DNA from 2 places in the Pseudoalteromonas porphyrae genome. Region 1 is predicted to be linked to the other one. Evidence: predicted binding sites of a transcription regulator. Region 1 holds the regulator's gene; the other holds the start of a gene.
The links. Region 1 encodes sigma-54, which starts transcription at its own class of promoters, with help from an activator protein. Its sites were predicted from a motif close to GTTGGCACGNNNNTNGNNT; they were not measured.
Positions count from the first base shown of each region.

Region 2: the regulator sigma-54 is predicted to act here: its motif matches at 3,314-3,332, upstream of ADS77_RS11680 (DUF3192 domain-containing protein).

Region 1 covers NZ_LHPH01000002.1:73,937-81,881, reverse strand. Annotated here, with positions in the region: gene mgtE (magnesium transporter) at 1-23, opposite strand, end outside; gene ADS77_RS02255 (HPr family phosphocarrier protein) at 145-417, opposite strand; gene rapZ (RNase adapter RapZ) at 432-1,274, opposite strand; gene ADS77_RS02245 (PTS sugar transporter subunit IIA) at 1,295-1,747, opposite strand; gene hpf (ribosome hibernation promoting factor) at 1,752-2,039, opposite strand; gene ADS77_RS02235 (RNA polymerase factor sigma-54) at 2,069-3,565, opposite strand; gene lptB (LPS export ABC transporter ATP-binding protein) at 3,632-4,357, opposite strand; gene lptA (lipopolysaccharide transport periplasmic protein LptA) at 4,354-4,887, opposite strand; gene lptC (LPS export ABC transporter periplasmic protein LptC) at 4,877-5,431, opposite strand; gene kdsC (3-deoxy-manno-octulosonate-8-phosphatase KdsC) at 5,428-5,979, opposite strand; gene ADS77_RS02210 (KpsF/GutQ family sugar-phosphate isomerase) at 5,979-6,950, opposite strand; gene ADS77_RS02205 (calcium/sodium antiporter) at 6,976-7,945, opposite strand, start outside.
Region 2 covers NZ_LHPH01000012.1:58,816-66,760, forward strand. Annotated here, with positions in the region: gene ADS77_RS11660 (1-acyl-sn-glycerol-3-phosphate acyltransferase) at 1-422, opposite strand, end outside; gene ADS77_RS11665 (SO_0444 family Cu/Zn efflux transporter) at 581-1,774, opposite strand; gene zntR (Zn(2+)-responsive transcriptional regulator) at 1,758-2,171, opposite strand; gene ADS77_RS11675 (D-2-hydroxyacid dehydrogenase) at 2,271-3,215, shown strand; gene ADS77_RS11680 (DUF3192 domain-containing protein) at 3,377-3,754, shown strand; gene ADS77_RS11685 (diguanylate cyclase) at 4,484-5,398, opposite strand; gene ADS77_RS11690 (PAS domain-containing hybrid sensor histidine kinase/response regulator) at 5,382-7,945, opposite strand, start outside.

The DNA of each region.
Region 1 (7,945 bases):
TCTTGTTCAAAAGCTTCAGGCATTGGCGTCCTTAAATAATTAATACACTTTTAGGGTAGGGTAGACTTCGATAATTAAGCAGGCTGATTGTTATAACCAACATGCTTATTCAGTTTATCGCAATTTGTAAAGCGATACTACGAGCTATTCTTGCTCGTTAAATTTCTGTGCAATAAGTTGTCCTATTGCCGCTAGTGCGGGTTCTGCATCGGGGCCTTCGCACACTACTTTTACTTCTTTTCCTTGGCTACTTTCAAGTAACATTAAGCCTAATACGCTATCTCCAGCGGCTTCTTTGTTATCTTGATGAAGCGTAATACTGGCATCGAACTGCACGGCTAGTTGCGCTAATACACTGGCTGCACGGGCGTGTAAACCAAGCTTATTTTCTATTAAAAATGTATCTTCTAAACGCATTGGTTTCTCTTTGTTTATTCTTGTTCGCGATGGCGAATCTTCACATTACTATGGCTCATTGCAAAGCTTTCGCCAATGGTTTGTGCTAAATACACTGAACGATGTTGTCCACCGGTACAGCCGATTGCAATTGTTAAGTAGCTACGATTATTGCGTTCAAGGTGTGGTAACCATGTTTGCATAAAAGTTTGAATTTGCCATGTGAATTTTTGCACTATGCTGTGACTCGCTAAATAATCTTTTACCGGTTGATCAAGCCCTGTTAGTGGCTTTAATTCAGGTTCCCAGTGTGGGTTTGGTAAAAAGCGCGCATCAAATACATAATCAGCTCCCTTAGGAATGCCATGCTTAAAACCAAATGACTCAAATGTAATGATCAGTTTTTTATCTTTTTTTCCTAAGATTTTTTCGCGAATTGATTCAGCCAGCTGGTGGACACTTAAATCGGTTGTATCAAGAATAAAGTCGGCGCGGGTAATGAGTACATCTAATAGCACTTTTTCTTGTTTAATGGCTAAATCAAGTGGCAATGAATCTAAAGAAAGTGGGTGTAAACGGCGTGTTTCAGAAAAGCGCTTAATGAGCGTTTGGTCGTCACTGTCTAGATAAAATAGAGTTGGGTTTGCAAACCCCGGAAGATACTCAAGGATATCATTAAACTCTTGCTGTTCTTTGGGTAAGTTACGCACATCAATACTGACGGCAATCTTATCGTAGTTATCAGATACACTACGCACTAACGACGGTAATAAGTTTACAGGGATATTATCAACACAATAATAGCCAAGGTCTTCTAATACACGCAAAGCGACAGATTTACCTGACCCTGAGCGCCCACTGATGATAATTAATTCCATGTAAACTCTCCTTCTTTTAACTACGACTGTTCAACAATTACTTGATATAGATCTTGGTCTGTTTTTGCGCTACGTATTTGTTTACAAAACTCTTTGTCGTTGAGTTTATCAGCAATTGTAGCCAACGTCTTTAAATGAAGTTCACTGTCACCGTCAGGTACGATGAGTGCAACAAAAATATCGACGGGGCGATTATCAATGGCATCAAAATTGATTGGTTGTTCGCTTACTAAAATTAAAGCGAGTGGTTCTTGTGCGCCACTCATGCGACCATGCGGGATCGCGATACCACGGCCAATACCTGTACTACCTAATTTTTCTCTATTTAATAGAGCACTCAATATGTCTTGTTGTGATAAGTGAGGAAGCCGTTCATGAGCCAATTGGCTGATAAATTCGAGGATACGTTTTTTGCTATTAAAAAGGACCGCAGCTTTACTGCAGTCCTGACAAGTAAGTGAACTTAGTTTCATAGTGTTAGTGTCGAGCGTGCTTCTCTTTGTGTTTGATAACTTGACGGTCGAGTTTATCGATGAGCCCGTCAATCGCGGCATACATGTCCTGGTGCTGCGTTGAGGCAAATAGCTCTGCGCCACTGACATGTAATGTTGCTTCTGCTTTTTGGTTGAGCTTTTCTACGTCAAGAATAACATGGACATTGTTGATGTGATCAAAATGCCTCTCAAGCTTCGCAAACTTATTGTTTACATAGTCTCTTAATGAATCAGTAATTTCTACGTGACGACCAGTTAAATTTAGTTGCATAAGCATTTTCCTTCTTGTGGTTTTACGCCTTAAATCAAGCTTTTACGTTGATTTGACGGTGGAATAGCTAGCGATTCACGGTACTTTGCTATTGTTCGTCTAGCTACTTTGATACCTTGCTCTGCCAATATATCTGCAATTTTACTATCACTCAATGGTTTAGCTGAGTTTTCTGCTGCAATCAATTTTTTTATGAGTGCACGAATTGCTGTCGATGAGCATTCTCCGCCATTTTCGGTACTGACATGGCTTGAGAAAAAATACTTTAACTCAAAAATACCACGTGGTGTATGCATGTACTTCTGGGTTGTTACCCGGGAGATTGTTGATTCATGCATTTCAACCATTTCAGCAACATCGTTTAATACCATAGGTCGCATAGCCTCGGGGCCATGCTCAAAAAAACCTTGCTGCTGTTTAACAATGCAGTTAGTTACTTTGAGTAATGTGTCATTACGACTTTCTAGGCTTTTTATAAACCATTTAGCTTCTTGTAAATGAGAGCGAATAAATTGGCTGTCAGTGCTCGATTTTACTGAGCGCGACATCGCCGCATATTGGCTGTTAACTCTAATTTTTGGCATGCTATCTGGGTTGAGCTCTACCACCCAGCGGCCTTTAATTTTTTTCACTGACACGTCGGGAATAACGTACTCTGACTCTTCTCGAACTATGGTATCCGCAGGCTTTGGATTAAGGCTGTGGATGAGTGTCATTACTTCTTTTAGTTCATCTTCCTTTAGCTTAGTCTTTTTCATCAAAGTACGATAGTCGCGACTAGCTAATAAATCGATATGATCAGTTAAAATCATTTTTGTTTCGGCAATCCAAGGCGTTGCAGGATCAAATTGATTTAGCTGAATACATAAACATTCAGGTAGGCTGCGTGCAGCAATACCGACCGGATCAAATAACTGAATACGCTTTAATACCGCTTGAACTTCATCAAGTTCAATTTCTTCTTCGTTATTACCTTTGTTTAGGCTTTCAGCAATGTCTTCACAGCTTAGTGTAAGAATACCTGAGTCATCAACCGCTTCGACAATGGCTATCGCGATAGCTTCGTCAGTCGGACTAAAATGAGTCAGCTGTAGTTGCCACATAAGGTGATCGTGGAGGGTTTCAGATGAAGCGCCTTGATAAATAGATTCATCTTCAGGCATTGGCCCTGATGAAGAGCTTGGTGCGGCGCTCATGTATTCATCCCATGTAACATCCATCGCCATTTCGTCGCTTACGGTATCTTTTGCTAGCGCTTCACTGCTTTCTTGTTCGTATTCACTTGGCGTGTCATCAGCTGAGGCACTGACAGTTTGATCATCAGTATCTTGTTTTTGTTCGTTCTTACCACCTGATTCATCACCAAAGTCATTTTCATCGACCTCAAGTAATGGATTGCTATCTAGTGCTTCTTGGATCTCTTGTTGAAGATCTAATGTGCTCAACTGTAACAAACGAATAGCTTGTTGTAGCTGTGGTGTCATTGTAAGTTGCTGGCCCATGCGCAGCTGGAGTGATTGCCTCATGTATCTCTAACAATCCTTTTATTGTTGTCATAATTAAGTCTAGCAGAACCTTAGCCGGGCGTGGCTTTATAGCCTAAATTGCTCACCCAAATAAACGTCGCGGACTGTTTGGTCGGCAAGTACATGCTCAGGAGTGCCTGATGCAATTAACTCCCCATGAGAAACTATGTAGGCTTTTTCACAAACATCAAGGGTTTCTCGTACATTGTGGTCGGTAATAAGTACGCCTATCCCACGGTTTTTAAGATGTTCAATAATCTTCTTTATATCTAACACCGAAATAGGATCAACGCCAGCAAAAGGCTCATCTAACAGAATAAATTTAGGGTTTGCGGCTAAAGCGCGAGCAATTTCAACGCGACGGCGTTCACCACCAGATAATGCCATACCTTGACTATCGCGGATGTGCTGAATGCTAAATTCATCAAGTAAGCCATCAAGCGCTTCTTCACGAGCTTGTTTATTTAGCTCTTTACGGGTTTCGAGTATCGCCATCAGGTTTTGGTAAACGGTCAGTTTGCGAAATATCGAAGATTCTTGCGGTAAATAGCCAATCCCTAAACGTGCACGGCTGTGCATTGGCAATAAGGTGATGTCGTTATCATCTATGCTTATTTTACCTTTGTCGCTTGGCACTAATCCTACAATCATGTAAAAAGTGGTGGTTTTGCCTGCGCCATTAGGGCCAAGTAAGCCAACAATGCTACCAGCGCTGACTTCTAAGCCTACATTTTTTACGACTTGGCGGCCTTTATAACTTTTTGCTAAAAACTCAGCTTTTAATGTGCTCATGGCTGACCTTTTTCGTTATCTTTTTTAGTGTTTACTGGGACTAATATTGTATGCACTCGTTCGTCTGAATTTTCATCTTTTTCAGCGCTAATTAATTGTTGGTCCATGTCGTATGTAATACTTTTGGCATTAATCTTTTGACCTGCTTGAGTGACTTGGGCGTTACCGATTAAAGTTAAATAGCGTTTATCAACATCGTAACGAACCTCATTGGCGCTGGCGCTCATAATTGTGCCATCTGTTTGTTTTTCTTCAAAGTATGCAGGGCTTCCAGTGGCAACAAGCAGCTGCTTATTATCACCTAAATCTTCACGTTTGTGCACTTCTAGGTGATCAGCTGTGATACGACGATTACCATGGATTATCTCTACGTTTTTTTCAAAAATACCGACATTTTTTTTCAGCTGTGCAAGCTGTTTATCAGCGCTTATCGATACTTGGTCTGCAAGTGGAAGAGTACCTTCAGCAAAGCTTGAAAGGGCAATGAACAAGCTAGGTATTACAAGTAAGTGAGCAAATTTATTGGTCATAATATATGGTTCGCGTATGGTTAATAAGTTCTACCACTTCGGCTTTTAAGTCGGCTCTAAGGCCGCGTCCGGTGGTCTTTAAATTTGGTCCGATTAATTCAACAGGCTGTTCTGAACTCATGGTTTGTTGTTCAATATCAACCAAGATATTATCGGCATTAATATGCTTAATCATTGCGTTGTTTGTGAGATTTTTAGCAACAACATTGCCTTCTAAAATCAACTGGTTATTTTCATATAATGTGGCTTCTTGCGCATTGATTTGCCACGTTTGCTGTTGATTATATAAAGTAAAAATAGGCTTTTCAAAGTAAGTAAATCCTAACTGCTGATAAAGTTCCATTTTTGCTGCGGTTACTTTGTGGCTAATTTTACCTTGCTCATCAAATGCGGTTTGCTTTAATTCGACCGCGGTATAATCAGGTTTTGCTATCACATCTTCTTGATTTTTTACCGTGGTCGTTGTTTGGCTAAAGTACGGGAGCCACAACCACGCCATAAAACCTATAAATAATACGCTTAATATTAAACGCGCACTATTCATGAGCTAGTCCCTTCACTGGTCAATGATTTTCCATTAACTAGCATTAATAAGTCGGTTAGCTCGCGTACTGCACCAAAGCCACCGGGTAGCATTGTTGTGTAATGTGATAGTCGCTTAATTAGCGGGTGTGCGTCATTTACAGCAACTGCAAAGCCAACCAGTTCCATGACCGGTAAATCAGGACCGTCATCGCCGATATAGGCAATTTGTTCGTCACTTAACTGGAGTTTATCTTTTAGCTCTTGATAAGCGTGCAACTTGTTTTCTTGGCCTTGGTAGATATGCGGTACAGTTAGGCTAGTCATTCGTTGCTGAACTATCTGTGAATGGCGGCCTGTGATCACGGCTACTTCAAAACCACTATTGATAAGCGCTTTGATACCAAAACCGTCTTTAGTATTGAAGGCTTTTAGTTCTTCACCTTGGTTACCAAGATAAATACGGCCATCAGAGAATACCCCGTCAATATCACAAATAAGTAATTTAACTTTTTTGGCGCGGGTTTGCGCATCGTCTGAAAGTGGTTGGTATAAGTCTGCAAATTGCATTATAAAACTCCTGCTTTTAGCAAATCTTGCATGTTAAGTGCGCCAATAGGGTGGTGATTTTCATCAATGACAATTAAGCCATTAATGCGTTTATTCTCCATGATATTAAGCGCTTCGGCTGCTAGCATATCGGCTGTAGCTGTTGTGCAAGAACGGGTCATTACGTGACTAATTAAAGTACTGTGAATATCAATTCGTTGCTCTAAAATTCGGCGCAAATCACCATCTGTGAACAAGCCAGCAAGTTGACCCGAATTATCAACTATAGCGGTCATGCCCAAGCCTTTAGCCGACATTTCAATTAACGCGTCTTTAATACATTGCGTGTCTTTGATGATAGGCGTTGTATTGCCAGTATGCATAATATCTTTTAAGCACAGCAATAAGCGTTTGCCTAAACTTCCACCAGGGTGTGATAGTGCAAAGTCGTCAGCAGTAAAACCTCGCGTTTCCAGTAGGGCAACTGCCATTGCATCCCCCATAGCAAGCGTGGCTGTTGTGCTTGCTGTTGGGGCAAGGCCAAGCGGGCATGCTTCTTGGCTTACTTTAACGCATACGTGAACATCAGCCCATGTAGCCATTGATGAGTCAGGATTGCCGGTCATTGCGATCATTTTTGCACCAAGGCGCTTTATGACCGGGATAATGTTTAATACTTCACTGGTTTCACCTGAATTAGAGATAAGAATAACCACATCATCACGTGTGATCATACCTAAATCGCCGTGGCTTGCCTCTCCTGGATGTACAAAAAAAGCAGGGGTACCTGTGCTGGCTAACGTTGCCGCTATTTTATTACCAATATGGCCAGATTTACCCATGCCTACGACAATAATCCGACCGCTGCATTGATACATTAGTTGGCAGGCTTGATTAAAATTATGATCAAGGTATTGAGCAATATCAGCAAGGGCTTGGCGTTCTATTTCAAGGACTCGTTTACCTTGTTCAATAAAATTTAACTGCGTCATTGTGTTATCCATTTTATGAGGTGCATTAAGCAACTTGGCTGAAAATATAACCTTGGTATACTAAAAATGAGATCAGTAATATGCCACCTTCTACTCGAGTAATACGTCGTGACCCTCTAAAACTCAAGGACATGGCAATTAATGCGATGGTTGCACCAATCATTATTAATGCATCGCGGTTTGCTGCCGAAGGGTCAATGATCGATGGGTTTATAATACCAGCCAGTGGCAATACGGCTAATATGTTAAATAAGTTTGAACCAACGATATTACCTAAAGCTAAGTCATCTTCTTTTTTAAGGACCCCAGCAATACATGCTGCAAGTTCTGGCAAGCTTGTACCAATGGCAATAATTGTTAGACCGATAACTAAGTCACTCAAACCAAAGTACTGTGCTATGTCAACGGCTGAACCAACTAAAAAATGCGAACTTACTGGCAGTAATATCATGCCAATGACTAACCAAAAAAGCGCCGACTTAGTTGTTACATTGTCTGGCACATCTTCACATGCTTCGCTAACAAACGGGTCATCTGCTTCGTTTTTTGCTCGAATAGATACAAGGATAAGACCGGCAATAAAAACAACAAAGCCAATAACTAGCGCAATACCTTCAAAAAATGAAAAATAGTTATCAGAAAAAATGTACCAAGCGGCAATTGATACTAACAACACAAGGGGCATTTCACGTTTTAAAGTCGTTGAAGAAACAGATAAAGGTCTGAATAATGCTGTAATACCAAGTACTAAAAGAATATTGGTGATATTTGACCCTACAGCATTACCCACTGCAGTGTCAGTTTTACCAGCGAGTGCAGCAGAGGCTGACACCATCATTTCAGGTGCGGATGAGCCCATTGCAACAACCGTTAAACCGATAATTAAAGTAGGGATCCCTAAGTTTTTAGCTAATGCAGCAGCACCGTAAACAAAGCGATCAGCACTCCAAACCAGAGCTGCAAAACCAAGAATTAAAATGACAAATGAAGTCACC
Region 2 (7,945 bases), on a different contig from region 1:
TTATCGCCAATAGCAATACGCACTGTTTTCATCTTATAGCTAAATAACCCCCAATTAACTAACGCTGGGTCCAATACAATATCGCGATGATTTGAAATAAATAAATAAGCTTGTTTTGGATCTAGTTTATCAAGTCCAGAAAATGTTACCTCTGACGTTGTCCGCTTAACTAACATTGCTAAATATCTAGATACTTCTTGTTGAACTTCCTCAACAGTGGATATAGCGCCCCATTTTTTACGTAATTGACGCCTAACAAGCGCACGAGAAACAATCGAGAATGTAGATAAAAATCGCGGCAGATTATATTTAGCTAACACATCAACAAACGCATTATCATCAATTAAGCGTGCCACTGATGCGGCCACTTCATCATCATTGTAGGGTCTTATATCGGCGTACTTATCCACGAGCTCACTCATTTGTGCATCTTTAAAGTTAAAAAAACGGCACGCAATCGCGTACCGTTTATATTCTGTTGACGATTATAACTCAGGCAATTGAAAATGCGAACTAAGTCATTAACTTAGTCATCTATTGATGTTAAACAAAATCATCAAAACCCTTTAATAACAATTAGCTATGTAATGCTCTTACCAGTAGTTCCATATTTACCAATAGCAAATTTGACTACTAAACGTACCATTAATGTCAGTAAAATGACCCCACTGAGCAAAGTTAACCAATGCGGCAATACCTGGTGCTCCTCACCTAGCAATGGCGTAACTACAAAACCAAATTCAGCAACAAGGTAATCAGTTAAAAAGCCAAACAGTAATGCAACGCCTATTACCCCTGTTAAATAGGCTGCAACCGCTCGCCTACCAAGTTCGTTTGCTACAACGCCAAGAGTAGCTATGTTGGTTGCAGGGCCCGCCAACATAAAGACCAAAACTGCCCCTGGTGCAACACCACTTAATAATAATCCAGCCGCAATAGGGGTTGAGGCAGTGGCACAAATATACATTGGAATACTAATCAATATCACCACTAGCATTGCCAAAATACCACTCCCCCACTGAGTTAAAAATGACTCAGGTACGAAAGTTTGAACCAATGCCGCAAAAAATAAACCAATCATGAGCCATTTCATTGTATCTGATAGCAACTTATTACAACTAAAGCTTACTGCTTGTTTAAACTTCTCCCATTGCGTATCAGTCACCGTGTCTGTCGTATCACAACAACTTGGTTCATTAATTTGTTTGGCTGTCTCTGCGCTTGGTGCGCAACATGTCTCACTTTCTACCTTTATTGAACCTGTACTTGATGAACAACAGCTAGGTTTTACTGTCGGTTCAGGTTGTTTCTTTGAGCAGCAACTTGGTTTCCCCGCTAAGCCCTCATCACTTTTTAGATCAATTGGTTGCTCATCCTTTGTATCTCGCCCAACTAAAACACCTGCAACGATTGCGCTACAAATTGCTGCGATTGGACGAATAACGGCCATAAATGGGCCCAATAAAACGTATGATACAGATACCGAGTCAACCCCAGTTTCTGGCGTTGAGACTAAAAATGCAGTTGTTGCGCTTTTTGACGCGCCCGCACGTCTTAACCCTATGGCAGCAGGGATAACACCACATGAACATAAAGGCATTGGCGCACCAATCAGTGCGGCTTTAACCGTGGTCCAGAAACCTTCTTTCCCCAAATGCTTGTTAAGAAAGTTAACAGGTAAATAAACATTAAGCATGCCAGCGATCAGCAAACCAAGCATTAACCAAGGTGCAGATAATAAAAATAGCTGCCAAAAATTATTGAGTAAGTCCATCGATATCCTCCAAAGTAGTTAATATAGAGCAGTTATCTGCGGGCTCTTCACCGCCACAGCATTTGTCAGCTAAAACAGATAATGACTGATGAAAGCGCGTTAATTCAGCAATGCGCACTGCAACAAGATCTCGCTTTTGTAAGGTTAAATTTTTAACTTCGTGGCATGAATGCTGCTGTTTATGAAATTTAATTTGCAGTAACTCTTTAATTTCTGACAAACTAAAACCGACATTCTTTGCGCGTAAAATAAACTTCATTTGTTTTAAGTCTGACTGGCTATAATCACGATACCCAGATTGTGTCCGCGATGTAGCCGTTAACAAAGCATGCTTTTCGTAGTACCTTAATGTATCTGTTGAGACACCTAACTGGCTTGCAAATTCGCCTATTTTCATCATCGTCTCCAATGAATTTTTATCAACTTTTACTTACTATAAACCTTAGAGCACACACTAAGGTCAAGTATTTATAATTTTTATTTTAAAGGAAATAGTATGAATATCACTCTACTCGATAGCGATACTTTAGCAGGCACTTCACTTAAGCCTTTTCAAGAGCTTGGTAAGTTTAAAAGCTACCCTCTAACGAGCACTGAGCAAGTTATTACTCATAGCCTAGGTGCCGATGTGTTGATCACTAATAAAGTTGTACTTAATCGCGAGACGCTCGCACAACTCCCCGCAGTTAAACTTATTTGCGTTGCAGCAACTGGCACAAATAATGTCGACTTAATCGCAGCGAAAGAGCTTGGCATTGCAGTCGCCAATGTAGCTGGATATTCTACACCTAGCGTTGTTCAACACACTTTTGCATTAATTACTAACTTGCTCGGTAATACACATCGCTATATTAATGATTGCCAACAGGGGCAGTGGCAGCAAAGCCAAATGTTTTGCCGTCTTGATTATAGTTTTAACGAAATTGCGGGTAAAACATTAGCGATTATTGGTTATGGTTCATTAGGTAAAGCCGTTGCAACTGTAGCCAATGCATTTGGCGCACACGTCATTCTTGCTGAGCGTAAAAACCATCCCGTTAGGCAAGGCCGCACTGAATTTTATCAAGCAATAAAAAGCGCTGATATTATTAGCGTACATTGCCCTTTAACTGATGAAAGCCGAGATCTAATTAGCGCAGAAGAGCTAAGTATGATGAAGCCCTGTGCTATTTTAATTAATACAGCCAGAGGCGGTATTGTAAATGAAACTGACTTAGCCCATGCACTCGCTGAGAATCAAATTGCTGCAGCTGGGGTTGATGTGTTAACGAAGGAGCCTGCCACTGACACTAACCCGCTAGTAAGTTATCAAGGCCATAACTTAATTTTAACCCCTCATATTGCATGGGCCAGTGAAGAGTCAATCATTCGCCTAGTTAAACAGATAAGCTTGAATATCAGTGCATTTAGCCAAGGTGAGAGCCGAAATAGACTGGTCTAATAGACTAATTATTAGTTATAAATACCAAGCCATATGCTATTCACACATCGTATATGGTTTCAAAAAACCTAACACACTGATTTTAAACAAGCTAAAAACTTGGCCAGCTATTTGCTAAATATTCAATAATAAATACCGTACTTAGCATCAGGGCAAATATAATGAAAAAAACACTTTTAATCGCAGCACTTACAATACCATTTTTAACTGGATGCGTTATTGCAGTATCAGATGGTGAAGCAGAAACACATTGGGCAGGCAGTGATACATCTAGCTGGGAAAAGCACCACAAATATAATCGAGAGGCTATTGCAAATATTGATTTAGATAGCAGTTATCAATCTGTTTTAAGTAAACTTAAAACGCCTAACTTCTCTGAGCTGTTAAAAAAGAATGATGATGTGTATCAGGTGTTATTTTACGCCACTCACAGCATTCACTCTGACGGTAAAATGACCAAAGATGAGTGCACTGCGCTTGTATTTAAAAATGAGAAACTCATTGGGGTGGGCGATACCATCTATAAATCACTTAACTAACATTTATACCAATCTGCGTAGATATGGGGTCTATTTAACGACAAGAAAATTGCGCTATACCTAGGCAGAAATTTTTATATCTAGGGCGTGTTGACCTTTCGTGATTAATTTTGCAGCAGTATGTTTGGTATTTAGGCAAGACAGCGCCTATGCAGTGTGGTTGTTCCCCATAAATAGGCGATAACGCAGTATAAATGCCAAACATGCGCTGCCCAAAGGGTTCTTCCTAGGGGCGATTGACTCTTTGTTGCTCGGTTTTGACTTAGCCCGCTAGGTTACAAACCTCGCGCCGCGATTAAATCGCCCCTAGATTGAACAAATTTCAATCCACAAAGGTCAACACGCCCTAGTTGTTCTAAATAAAAAATTTTTAACGACGTTATAGCGTGATTTAATTCGTTAAATTGTTCAAATATTTATGCAGATTGGTATTATCTGCCTAAACCACCTCAAGATGCGAGGGTCGTTGGAATTAAAAGCGATTTAGACAAGACATTAGTTGCAAGTAATAGTGGTTCTATTTTTAAAATCAACCCCTTATAAAAGTAACGCAGTATAAATCGCTTTTAAACTAACCCATTGGGCGGTTCACAGGCACCTGTGAAACGCTGAATTCTGCATCTTGAGGTGCCTTGGGTATATTGCGCTGGGTAGATAACAATCTACCCATGATTTTATTTTAACTAACTACAACATTGAAAGCTTTTAAAAACCTAACTCGCTCTTTTATTATTGCGTTCGAATGACACGCGCAACAATGATATCTCGACCAGCATCTTTCGCTTGATATAACCCTAAATCAGCCTCTTCTAACAGTGTATGTTCGCCATATACTTGGCCGCACTCTGTTGTCGCAACACCAATACTTATTGTTATATGATCAGCATTTAATGATGCCTTATGCGGAATATTCAATCCGTTGACTGCATCTCTTAACTTATTTGCAAACTGCAACGCTTCATTTTTTCCCATATCGGGTAAAACTGCAGCAAACTCTTCTCCCCCATAACGCGCAACAAAATCACTTGCACGCTCACATTCGCCCACTAATGCATGCGCAATACGTTTCAAGCAGTCATCTCCAGCACGGTGGCCATAACAATCGTTGTAACGTTTAAAGTGATCTATATCCATAAGTAAAACTGATAATGGGGTTCCAGCTCGGCGGCTTCGTCGCCACTCCCGAGATAAGTTTTCATCCAAATAACGCCTATTTGGGATTTCCGTCAAACCATCAATGGATGCTAGCATTTCAAGTAAGTCATTTTTCTGTTTTATAAGTAATTGATTTCTGACACGAGCTTTTACAATTGTAGGGCTAAAAGGTTTTGCAATATAATCCATAGCACCTAGTTCAAACCCTTTAGCTTCATCATCATGACTTGTATTGGCCGAAATAAAAATAACGGGGAGAGCTTGAGTTGATGGATTTTCTTTTAACTGAATTAATACCTCATAGCCACTAATACCAGGCATCACTATATCAAGTATAATTAAATCAACCGCTGTCGATTTTAAAAAAGTGAGTGCTTTTTCACCATTTTCAACCAAGAAAGTATCATGCTCACTTGCAAGTGTTTTCTCCAATACCAATCGATTTAGAGGATCATCATCAACAATAAGTATTTTAGCTCTTTTTAACATCTGCTAGTCCTTGTATCTGGATATAAGCCATGGCTTGTTTTAACTCCTGTATAAGTTGATCCTGTAATAATGGATCGGCTTCTTTCAAGGCGCGTAACTTATACTCTAGTTGCTTAGCCAACTCTGAGAGCCTGCAAAATCCTAGGTTTCCTGATACGCCTTTAATGCTATGCACTAACCGTTCCAGTTCTCTTGGTTGATTATATGTTATTAATTTATTTAGGTGGTCATTACATAATTTAGCAAACTTCCCCAGCATAACCAGTAATAAATCACTATCACCGGAGAATTGTTCCAATGCAAAAGGTTCATCATAAAAATTGGGAATTTCAATTTCAAGATCATTAATTGCTTGCAATAAAGTAGGGGCTATAACGGGCTTTGTTAGGTGTTTGTTCATTCCTGCAGCTAATGAACGATCCTCGTCTGCTTGTTCACAATGCGCCGTTAGCGCAAAAATCGGCAGCTGCTGTTGATCATATTGCTTACGCAGCAATTGCGCTGCCTGTAAGCCATCCATTTCTGGCATTTGTATATCCATTAGAATGAGATCTGGCATTATTTTCTTGACTAACTCCAAGCCTAACAAAGCACTTGTCGCCGTAAGTACATTAATATTAGCTTGAGTTAAAACATTACTAATAATATCGATATTAAGCTGATTATCATCAATCACAAGCACTAACATCCCTTTAATGTTTAGGGGTATCGGCGCTTTTACTTCGGCATTACTAAATAATGCCACAGGTTGCATAAGACGCTGTACTAATGCACTGCTTTTAATAATGTAAATAGGAATATTAGCAATAGAGGGCAGCGTTATCGTTTGACTAGTTTGAATAACGTAAAGGGATATATTATGTGTGATTATTGCAGCTTTTTGGTATTCGCAGCTCAGTAACGTTGATACGTCAACATCGCTGATTATAACTTTCTGGTAATCAGTGAGCATTACATTTTTACCTACGTCCGCGATACGGCTAAAATGTAAGTCTGTCATTGGTGCAAGCGCATTCGATAAATTCGTTTCAGCCTGATCGTAAACAACTAAGGTGTTACGCCACAGAATTGGCACCTCTGCATCAGGAGCATTGAATGCAATGCTGAAATAAAACTCGCTCCCCACTCCTTTTGCACTTTTTAGCGCAATTTCAGAACCCATTAATGCAATTTCGTGCTTTACGATGGCTAACCCTAAGCCTACACCTTGGTGGGTACGTGTCAGTGATTCATCACCTTGGGTAAATGCGTCAAATAACCGACTTTGGTCAGCTTTACCAATACCTATTCCGGTGTCAATCACCCTAAAGCAAACATGCTGTAGTGCAGAGCCAGTCTCTCTACTTTGCAACTTGAGAGTGACGCATCCTCGCTCTGTAAATTTAACTGCATTTGTCAGCAGATTACCCAGAACTTGCTCTAAACGAATATAATCACCAATCAATTGCGCTGATATATCAGGGTCAACTTCGATCTTAAATGTCAATCCTTTTTGCTGGCATAGCCCGGTCAATAAGCTTTCGCAGCTATCAATTAATGTTACGAGATCAAACGTGACCATTTCTAGGCGGACTGAGCTATTTTCTACACGAGCAAAATCGAGCATTCGATTTAACATCGTTAATAAGCTTTGTGCTGAATTCTTTGCTTGCACTGCATATTGCTGTTGTTGGTTTGTGATCCCCTGCTGAGTGATCATGTCAATCAACCCAGTAACTGCGTTTAGAGGCGTACGTATTTCATGGCTCAAATTAGCGATAAAGCGACTTTTAGCTTCGGTTGCCCGCTCAGCATCCTGTTTAGCTTGTGTCAAAGCGCTAATATCTTGAATATGAATAACATAATAATAAGGAGCTTGCTGAGCATCCCACACTAACGACACACTGAGTTGCCACCAGCTTTGCAGCTCTTGTTGCGCAAGAGTAAGATGGTAAACCTTCTTTTTTTCACTCAATAATAATGCAAGCAGTGACTCAATTTCCTGCCATTGGCCTGCCCCAAATAAATCAGCTAAAGGCATTGCCTCCTCAGCTTGCTCAATCTTAAAAAGCTTACGGGCAGTTTTATTCAATTGTAATACGGTATGCTCAAGTGACAGCAAAATAACACCGTTTGCAGCATATTCAATAGCGCTTCTAAACTTTGATTCAGAAGCCCTTAATGCTAATAAAGCCTGTTGCTGCGCTGTAATATCACGGCCAATTCCCATGGTCCCCAATAAATGGTTTTGATCATTATAAAAAGGCGCGATTGTTAATTGAAACGTTTGCTGCGGTGTTTCTATTCGTTGTTCTGCTTTACTTCTCGTTTTTAAAACATGCTGCTCTAACTCATTAATATGATGGCTATCATCGCTGATATCACAAAGCTGCTGGCCCACCAGCTGACCTTGCTCAATGCCTATGTATTTTTCATATGCACGATTACACCCTAAAAATGAACCGTCGATATTTTTAAAGTAAATTAAGTCAGGTACGCTATTTAGCATAGTATTAAGTAATGCTAAATGGCGTTCTTTTGCTTCATAACTACGTGCCAACTCTCTCG